Regions from separate parts of the Nonomuraea sp. NPDC003214 genome, predicted to be linked through region 2. Evidence: riboswitches for the same ligand, from Rfam matches in the RefSeq annotation. Region 2 holds a riboswitch; the other holds the start of a gene.
What was found. A riboswitch is a leader RNA that binds a small molecule or an ion and turns the genes downstream of it on or off. The one in region 2 is predicted to bind cyclic di-AMP.

Region 1 (4,201 bases), on a different contig from region 2:
GGCGTGCTGATGCTGGCCGGCGTCACCCTCCTGTCGGGCCTGGCGGGCGCCACCGGCTACCGGGCGGCCGGGGCGGCGCTCGCGCTCGCGCCCGGCGCGGCGACGGCCTGCGCCGTGGTGCTGCTGCTGGCGGGGCTGCTGTTCAAGGCGGGCGGGGTGCCCGCGCACTTCTGGGTGCCGGACGTGGCCGAGGGCGCCCCCGTCGCCGTCGCCGCGTTCGTCACCACCGTGCCCAAGATCGGCGCGCTGGCGGCGCTGCTGCGCGTCGCGGACGAGCTCGGGCCCGGCGGCTGGGACGTCCTCGTCGCGATCGTCGCCGCCGCCACGATGACGCTCGGCAACCTGGCCGCCTTCCACCAGGACGATGTGCGCCGCCTGCTCGCCTACTCCACGATCAGCCAGGCCGGGTACGTGCTCGTGCCGGTCGCCGTCGCCCAGCACACCGCGCTCGCCCGCCCCGCCGTGCTGTTCTACCTGGCCGCCTACGCGGTCACGAACGTGGGCGCGTTCGCCGTGGTGGCCGCCACCGGGCGCGGCACACTCGACGGCTACCGGGGGCTGGGGCGGGCCGCGCCGGGGCTCGGGCTGGCGCTCGTGGTGTGCCTGCTCGGGTTCGCGGGCATCCCGCCCGCCGCCGTGTTCGTCGCCAAGGTGCTCGTGTTCGCCGCCGCGTGGGACGGCGGTCACGCCTGGCTGGCCGTGCTCGTCCTGGTCAACACCGTGGCGAGCCTGTACTACTACCTGCGCTGGGTCGCCGTGGTGTTCCGCGGCGACCCGCCGGCCGCGCCGCCTCCGGGCCTGGCGCGCGCGGTCGCCTGCGTGGCGGCCGTCGCCTCGCTCGCCCTCGGGGTGGGCGGCGGCGTCCTGCTCGGCCAGGCCGCCTGAGCCGTCACGCCTTCCCGGCGGTGGCGGCCCAGTCGAGCAGCGCCTGGGCGGTGTCGAAGCGGCGGCCGGAGTCGCTCTCGCCGAGGATCACCCCGACCAGCAGCCGGCCGTCCCGCTCGGCGGCGAACGCCAGCGTGTAACCGGCGGCGCGCGTGTAGCCGGTCTTCACGCCGACCGCGCCCGGCTGGGCGAGCAGCCGGTTGGTGTTGCGCCACGAGTAGGAGCCGTGCTCACTCGTCGCCTCGACCGAGTGGTAGCGCGCCGAGGTGATCGACTTCAGCGTCTCGTTCCGCAGCACCGCCTCGGCCAGCCGCGCCTGGTCGGCCGCCGTGGAGTGGCCGCCGCCGTTCGTCGGCATGCCGTCGGCGTTGACGTACAGGGTGTCGGCCATGCCCAGCTCGCGGGCGGCCGCGTTCATCTTCCCGACGAACCCCTCGACACCCGGCCCGTACGTGCGCGCCAGCACGTGGGCCGCGTCCGCGCCGGACGGCAGCAACAGGGCGTGGAGCACGTCCCGCACCGGCAGCCGGTCACCGGCGCGCAGCCCGGCGACGGCCGCGCCGCCCCGGGCCGCGTAGCGCACGTCCTCGGCCGTCACCTCGACGACGTCGGCCGGGTCGGCCTCCTGGAGCACGACGTGGGCGGTCATCATCTTGGTCAGGCTCGCCACGGGAAGGCGCTCGCCGGCGTCCTTGCTGTAGCGGACCTCGCCGGTGGAGGTGTCGACGACCAGTGCGGCCCGCCCGAGCACGGCGGGCGCGTCAGCGGGCGCGTACGAGGCCGGGCCGGCGAAAGAGGCCGTGGTGGCGGGGGTTGCTGTGGTGGCCGCGTGGGCGGTGGTCGTGCCGGTCGTCAGGACGCCGGCGGCGAGGGCGGCGCCGGCCAGGGCGCGGCCCCAGCGGCGCGGCCGGGCGCTGGAGAAGAGGGAGGTGGGCATGAGGGGCTGTGCTCCTTGCTTCCATGCCGCCTACCGGGTTAGCTGACGGGTTCGGGCCTGGAAGTGCCCTACGGGCGCGGCCGGGGGAGCCTGCGCGCCGATTCACCCCAAGAGAGAGTGGGTCCCCGGTTCCGCGTGACGCGGATTCGGCGGCCGCGGGCCCGGCGAACGGGCCCACGGTCCGGGCATTGCGCGCATAAGGTACGAAACTTGACAAACTATGGCAAATCGCCCGTCAAATAGTGTTGCACCACCGGCCCCACACTGCGCGCCAGTTCCTCGGCGGACATCGCGACCACGGGCGGCAGCCGTACGACATAGCGGGTGAAGGCCAGCCCGAGCAGCTGCGTGCTCACCAGCCCGGCCCGCCGCGCCGCCTCCTCCGGCCCGCAGCCGAGCGCCCGGCCGACGAACGAGGCGACCTGGGAGGTGAACACGTCGCGCATGCTCTGCGCCGCCAGCGCGTTCGTGGACGACGAGCGCAGCAGCAGCATGATCGCCTCGTCCGACAGGTCGCCCTCCCAGCGGGACAGGAAGTGGCGCGCCATCGCCTCGCCGAGGCGCTCGCGCGGCGGCGCGGGCAGCTCCTCCAGGTTGAGCCGCAGGTCCACCGCGGCGCGGAAGAGGCCCTCCTTGTTGACGTAGTAGCGCATCACCATGGACGGGTCGACGCCGGCCAGCGAGGCCACCTTCCGGATGGTGGTGCCCGCGAACCCCTGCTCGGCGAAGAGCTTGCGGGCCGCGCCGAGGATCGCCGTGCGCGTGGCCTCGGACCTTTCCGTGAACGCCATGCCAACAAGTGTAGACCAACGCTTGTGGTCAAAAAGGTGCTGGCCGGGCCGGGCAGATCTTGGTAAGAAGAGCGGGTGGACCTCATCCCCGTGGAGTTCGAGGCGTTCGACCGCCGCATCGCCGACGTCACCGGTGACCGCAACCTGGAGCGCCTCCACCGGGGCACCCGCTGGGCCGAAGGGCCCGTCTACGTCCCCGCGGGCCGCTACCTGGTCTGGAGCGACATCCCCAACGACCGGATGCTGCGCTGGGACGAGCTGACCGGCGCCGTGGGCCCGTTCCGCCAGCCCGCCGGCTACGTCAACGGCAACACCCTCGACCGCGAGGGCCGGCTGATCTCCTGCGAGCACGGCGCCCGCCGGGTCACCCGCACCGAGCACGACGGCTCCGTCACCGTGCTCGCCGACCGGTGGCGCGGCAAGCGGCTCAACAGCCCCAACGACGCCGTCGTGCGCTCCGACGGGTCCGTCTGGTTCACCGACCCGCCCTACGGCATCCTCGGCGACTACGAGGGACACCGGGCCGAGCCGGAGATCGACGGCTGCCACGTCTACCGGATCGACCCCGGCGGCGAGGTGAGCATGGTGGCCGGCGACTTCGCCCGCCCCAACGGCCTGGCGTTCTCCCCCGACGAGCGGCTGCTCTACGTCGCCGACACCGAGCGCCGCCACGTCCGCGTCTTCGAGGTCACCCGCGACGGCACGCTCACCGGCGGCAAGGTGTTCGCCGAGCAGCAGGGCGAGGCCGACGGCAGCTACGACGGCATGCGGCTCGACGACACCGGCCGCCTGTGGGCCGCCGTCGGCCGGTCGCTGCACGCCTACCACCCCGACGGGACGCTCCTCGGCAGGCTGCACCTGCCGGAGAGCGCCTCCAACCTCGTCTTCGGCGGCCTCAAGCGCAACCGCGTCTTCATCACCGCGACGACGTCCCTCTACTCGATGATGCTGAGCCTGAGGGGCGCCGCCCCGGTGTGGGCTACCTGAACGCCCAGGTGAACAGGTGCAGCTCGCCGTCCTCCGGGTCGGAGAAGGCGAAGCTGCGCACCTTCTTGCCCGGGTCCAGCGCGATCGGCTGCGAGGCGTACACGTGCGCCGGCACCGGCTGCAACGCCCACGAGCCCCAGAACAGCCGGTGCGGCGTGCGCGCCACGACCTCGTTGCCGAACTGCGGCTGCCCGCCGCCGAAGTCGAGGATCCAGTCGCTGAAGCCGAGCTTGCCGGTGCTGGTCGTGCCGTCGGCGTAGGTGACGGTGACCTGCGACTCGGGCCAGCCGTTCACGCCCGTGCCCAGGAAGGCGACGCTCGTGGCGCCGTCGGGCGCGGCCACCTCCAGCGCCTTGCCGCCGGTGCGCACGTTGTCCCACTCGCCGCGCCCGCGGTCGGGCCAGGTGAACGAGTAGTCCCGCCACGTCACCGTGCCGCCCGGCGTGAGCCCCGCCTCGGCCAGCGCCTGCGCCGACAGGCTGAAGCCCGGCCCGTCGATGTTGGCCTCGCCGGGAGCGGTCATGTCACCGATGCCGACGTTGTTGTGATGCCACTCGGGGGTGCCGCGCGCCGCCACGTTGAGCCGCACCGACGCCCGCCG
Region 2 (4,201 bases):
ACAATGGAGGGTATGAACTCGCTACGGCTATACAGAGACGGCGTGGAGATCCCGCAGCTGGGGCTCGGCGTCTGGCAGGTGCCCGACGACGAGGCGGAGCAGGCGGTCACGACCGCGCTCGCATGCGGCTACCGCCACATCGACACCGCCAAGCTCTACCGCAACGAGGCCGGTGTGGGGCGGGCGGTGCGCGCCTCCGGCATCCCGCGGGAGAAGCTGTTCATCACCACGAAGCTGTGGAACAACGACCACGACCGCGCCGAGCAGGCCTTCGAGGAGAGCCTGGGCAGGCTCGGCCTCGACTACGTCGACCTCTACCTGATCCACTGGCCGGCGCAGCGGCAGGACAAGTACGTCCAGGCGTGGCGCGCGCTGGAGAAGGTCTACCGCGACGGCCGGGCCAAGGCCATCGGCGTGTCCAACTTCACCGTCGAGACGCTGCAGCGGCTGCTCGACGAGGCCGACGTGCCGCCGTGCATCAACCAGATCGAGCTGCACCCGTACTTCCAGCAGCGCGAGCTGCGCGAGTTCCACGACAAGAACGGCATCCTCACGCAGGCCTGGAGCCCGCTCGGGCAGGGCAAGGGGCTGCTGTCGGAGCCCGCGCTGGCGGTGCTGGCCGACAAGCACGGCCGCACGCCCGCGCAGATCGTGCTGCGCTGGCACATCCAGCTCGGCAACATCGTCATCCCCAAGTCCGTCACGCCGTCGCGGATCAAGGAGAACATCGCGGTCTTCGACTTCACGCTCGACCAGGAGGACATGGCCGCCATCGGCGCCCTGAACGCGGGCCGCCGGCTGGGCCCGGACCCGGACGTGTTCCCGTGAGGTGAAACCGGGCAGGTTTCGCGTCCGCGGATGAATCAGTACGATCTTCCGCGTGCGAGATCTAGCGTGGGGCATCGCGGCGACGGGCGGCATCGCCAGGACCGTGGGGGCGGTCATCGCGGCGGAGCCGGGCATGCGGGTGGCCGCCGTCGGCTCCCGCGACCTGGGCCGGGCCAAGGCGCTGGCGGCGACGCTGGGCGCCGAGTCCGCCTACGGCTCCTACGCCGAGCTGTGCGCCGACCCGGCCGTCGACGCCGTCTACGTGGCGACCCCGCACGCCCAGCACCTGGAGGTGGCCGAGGCCGCGATCGCGGCGGGCAAGGCGGTGCTGTGCGAGAAGCCGCTGGCGGCGAGCCTGGCCGACGCCGAGCGCATGGTCCGCCTGGCCCGCGAGGCCGGGGTCTTCCTGATGGAGGCCATGTGGATGCGGTTCAACCCGCTGGTGCGCATGCTCAAGGACGACCCGCGCTTCGGCGAGATCCGCTCGGTGCGGGCCTCGTTCGGGTTCGCGCTGCCGTACGATCCCGCGCACCGGCTGTGGGCGCCCGAGCTGGGCGGGGGCGCGCTGCTCGACCTGGGCATCTATCCCCTGGGGCTGGCCCAGCTCTTCCTCGGCATGCCCGAGTCCATGCACCTGACGGGCGCGCTGGCGCCCAACGGGGTCGACGCGGAGGCGGGCGGGGTGCTCGTCTACCCGGGCGGCCGGCGGGCGCTGGTCGACACCTCGCTGCTCGCGCACTTCCCCAACTCGGCCAGCATCGTGGGCACCGGGATGCGCGCCGACCTGGACGCGCCGTTCTGGGCGCCCCGGCGGGTGGTGCTCAGCGGGCCGTCGATGGAGACCGAGGAGCACGAGCTCGACCCGGCCGACAACGGCTACGCCGGGGAGCTGCGCGAGGTGCGGGACGCGCTCGCCGAGAACCGGACCGAGAGCGCGATCATGCCCCTTGACGAATCCCTTGCCATGATGGGGCTCCTGGCCGACGCGCGCGGGCAACTCGCCTAGCTGCGACTTTATCGACTTGTAATGCCTTGGCGGATGTATTACCTTATGGCGCATTCGCGGCTTACGTCCGGTTTGTCCGGTCGTTGCCAACCATCGCACGACACTCACAGGATCGTCCTGTGACCGCTGAATCCGCCTTGCGCGGAACCGGGGACCCATGTCCTTTGGGGTGAATCGGCACCTTGTGTGCCGTAGGGCAGCTTCCACGCCCGAACCCGTCAGCTAACCCGGTAAGCGGCATGGAAGCAAGGAGTAATCCCCTCGATGGCGAAGCACCGTCTTACCCGTGCCCCGAAGAAGCTTCACCCCCGCGCCGGCGCCTCCCTCCGCGCCACCCTCGGCGCAACCGTCCTGGCCGCCGGACTCGGCGCCGGGATGACCACCGCACTCCCCGCCCAGGCCGCCGAGCCCGGCCACCAGGTCGAGACCCAGACCATGTCCGAGTCCACGCAGACCAGGGCCGGCGCCAACCAGGTCAACGTCACCGCCTCCCAGGTCCTGGCCCTGGCCAAGGCCCAGGTCGGCACCTCCGAGAACGCCTACGGCGGCGGCACCAAGTTCCAGCAGTGGTACGCCAGCTCCAAGCGCGCCCTCGAGACCGTCGCCCGCGACGGCGGCAACCCCAGCGCCTACCTGAACGCCCCCTGGTGCTCCATGTTCGTCTCCTGGGTCGGCGAGCAGACCGGCGCCCGCCCGCAGGTCGGCTGGGACGCCTACACCGTGACCCACGCCAAGTGGTTCGCCGCCAACGACCGCTGGGGCACCGAGGCCAAGCCCGGCGCCGTCGTCTTCTTCGCCTGGAACGGCAGCAAGAGCATCAGCGCCATCCAGCACGTCGGCTTCGTCGTCAAGGACAACGGCGACGGCACGATCTCCACGATCGAGGGCAACACCGGCAACGGCAAGGTCGAGGAGCGCGTCCGGCCCAAGTCCCAGGTCGTCGGCTACGGCTACCCCTCGTACGCCGCCTGACCCTCCCCCTGGCGAAGCGCGCGCCCCTCCCCCGGGCGCGCGCTTCCGCGTTTCCTCCCCTCCCCGTGTCGATCCGGCCCCCTCCGGGACGACGCACAGGTGTGGCAGGCTCGCCGGGAGCCCGCTTCACCGCCTGGACGAGGAGAACGCACCGTGAAATTCCTGATCGTCGGCAAGGCCAGCGAGGAGACCGAGGCCGGCGCCCTGCCGAGCCAGGAGCTCGTCGACAACATGACGGCCTTCAACGAGTCGCTCGTGAAAGCCGGCGTCCTGCTGGCCGCCGAAGGGCTCCACCCCAGCTCGCGCGGCGCCCGGATCGCCTACAGCGGCGGCAAGGCCCGCGTCATCGACGGGCCGTTCGCCGAGGCCAAGGAGCTCATCGCCGGCTTCTGGCTGATCCAGGTCAAGTCGCGGGAGGAGGCGCTCGAATGGGCCCTGCGCGTCCCCGTCCCGCCCGGCCACGACGGCATCGGCCTGGACGTCTGGCAGGTCTTCGACCCCTCGGACATGCCCGAGACCTCCCTGACCCCCGAAACCGCCCAACGCCACGCCACCCTCCGCGCCACCCTCGACTCCCCACCTGAGCCCTGACCGTCCGAGAGCGGCGCCCCAGTGGGAGGCGGCGCGCTGCGGCGGCCCCTCCCGGAAGGCCGCGCCCCCGCCGGGCAGGCGGGAAGCCCCAGGTGGCGGCAACCCCGGAAGGGTGACTCCCGGAAGCGGCGCCCCCTCCCCGAAGGCCGCACCCCGCCGGGCAGGCGGAAGCCCCAGGATGGCGGCAACCCCGGGAGGGGGCGGGCCCCCGGAAGGGGCGCCTCGGGCAGTCCGGCCCTCTGGTGGCCCCGCCGGGGCGGCCCCACCCCACCGGCGACCCCCGGCGGAGCGGCCCCGACCGCACCGGCGGCCCACGCCCCGGACGGCCCAACCCACCGGCCCCCAGGCAATCCGGCCCTCTGGCGGCCTCCGCCGAGGCGGCCCCACCCCACCGGCGGCCCACGCCCCGGACGGCCCACCCCCACCGGTCCCCCGGGCCCGCCCCCTCAGTTGGGCCCGGCCCCAGGGGCGCGGCCCCAACGGCGGCGCGCACCCCGGATGGCCCGGCCCCATCGGCGGTCCGGACCCATCCCCTCCGGTGCCCCGGTCCGGGGGCGCGGCCCCACCGGCCGCCCGGACCCCGGACGGTCCGACCCCGCTGGTGGGCTGGGCGGCGTCGGTGGGTTGTGGGCCGCGTTGCGCGGCGCAGCCGCCGCCTCATGGGAAGCCGCCGCCTCAGGGAGGCGTGCCCCCACGAAGCGGCGGGGCCGCGTGGTGGGAGGGGTGCGTCCCACGGGAGGGCGCTCGGGTTGCGAGGGGGTGGGCGGGGCTGTTGTCATGGGCGGGTGACAGCGTCGGAGACTC

Region 1: linked by a shared signal. The riboswitch ahead of ACWDXC_RS14435 (D-alanyl-D-alanine carboxypeptidase family protein) and the one ahead of ACWDXC_RS22250 (CHAP domain-containing protein) in region 2 are both predicted to bind cyclic di-AMP.

The regions. Positions count from the first base shown of each region.
Region 1 is NZ_JBSFSX010000004.1:435,814-440,014, forward strand. Features, by position in the region: gene ACWDXC_RS14430 (NADH-quinone oxidoreductase subunit N) at 1-885, shown strand, start outside; gene ACWDXC_RS14435 (D-alanyl-D-alanine carboxypeptidase family protein) at 890-1,822, opposite strand; cyclic di-AMP (ydaO/yuaA leader) riboswitch at 1,835-1,984, opposite strand; gene ACWDXC_RS14440 (TetR/AcrR family transcriptional regulator) at 2,041-2,613, opposite strand; gene ACWDXC_RS14445 (SMP-30/gluconolactonase/LRE family protein) at 2,689-3,600, shown strand; gene ACWDXC_RS14450 (GH92 family glycosyl hydrolase) at 3,593-4,201, opposite strand, start outside.
Region 2 is NZ_JBSFSX010000007.1:55,305-59,505, forward strand. Features, by position in the region: gene ACWDXC_RS22240 (aldo/keto reductase) at 13-828, shown strand; gene ACWDXC_RS22245 (Gfo/Idh/MocA family protein) at 881-1,834, shown strand; cyclic di-AMP (ydaO/yuaA leader) riboswitch at 1,949-2,086, shown strand; gene ACWDXC_RS22250 (CHAP domain-containing protein) at 2,099-2,806, shown strand; gene ACWDXC_RS22255 (YciI family protein) at 2,960-3,397, shown strand; gene ACWDXC_RS22260 (RNA polymerase sigma factor) at 4,183-4,201, shown strand, end outside.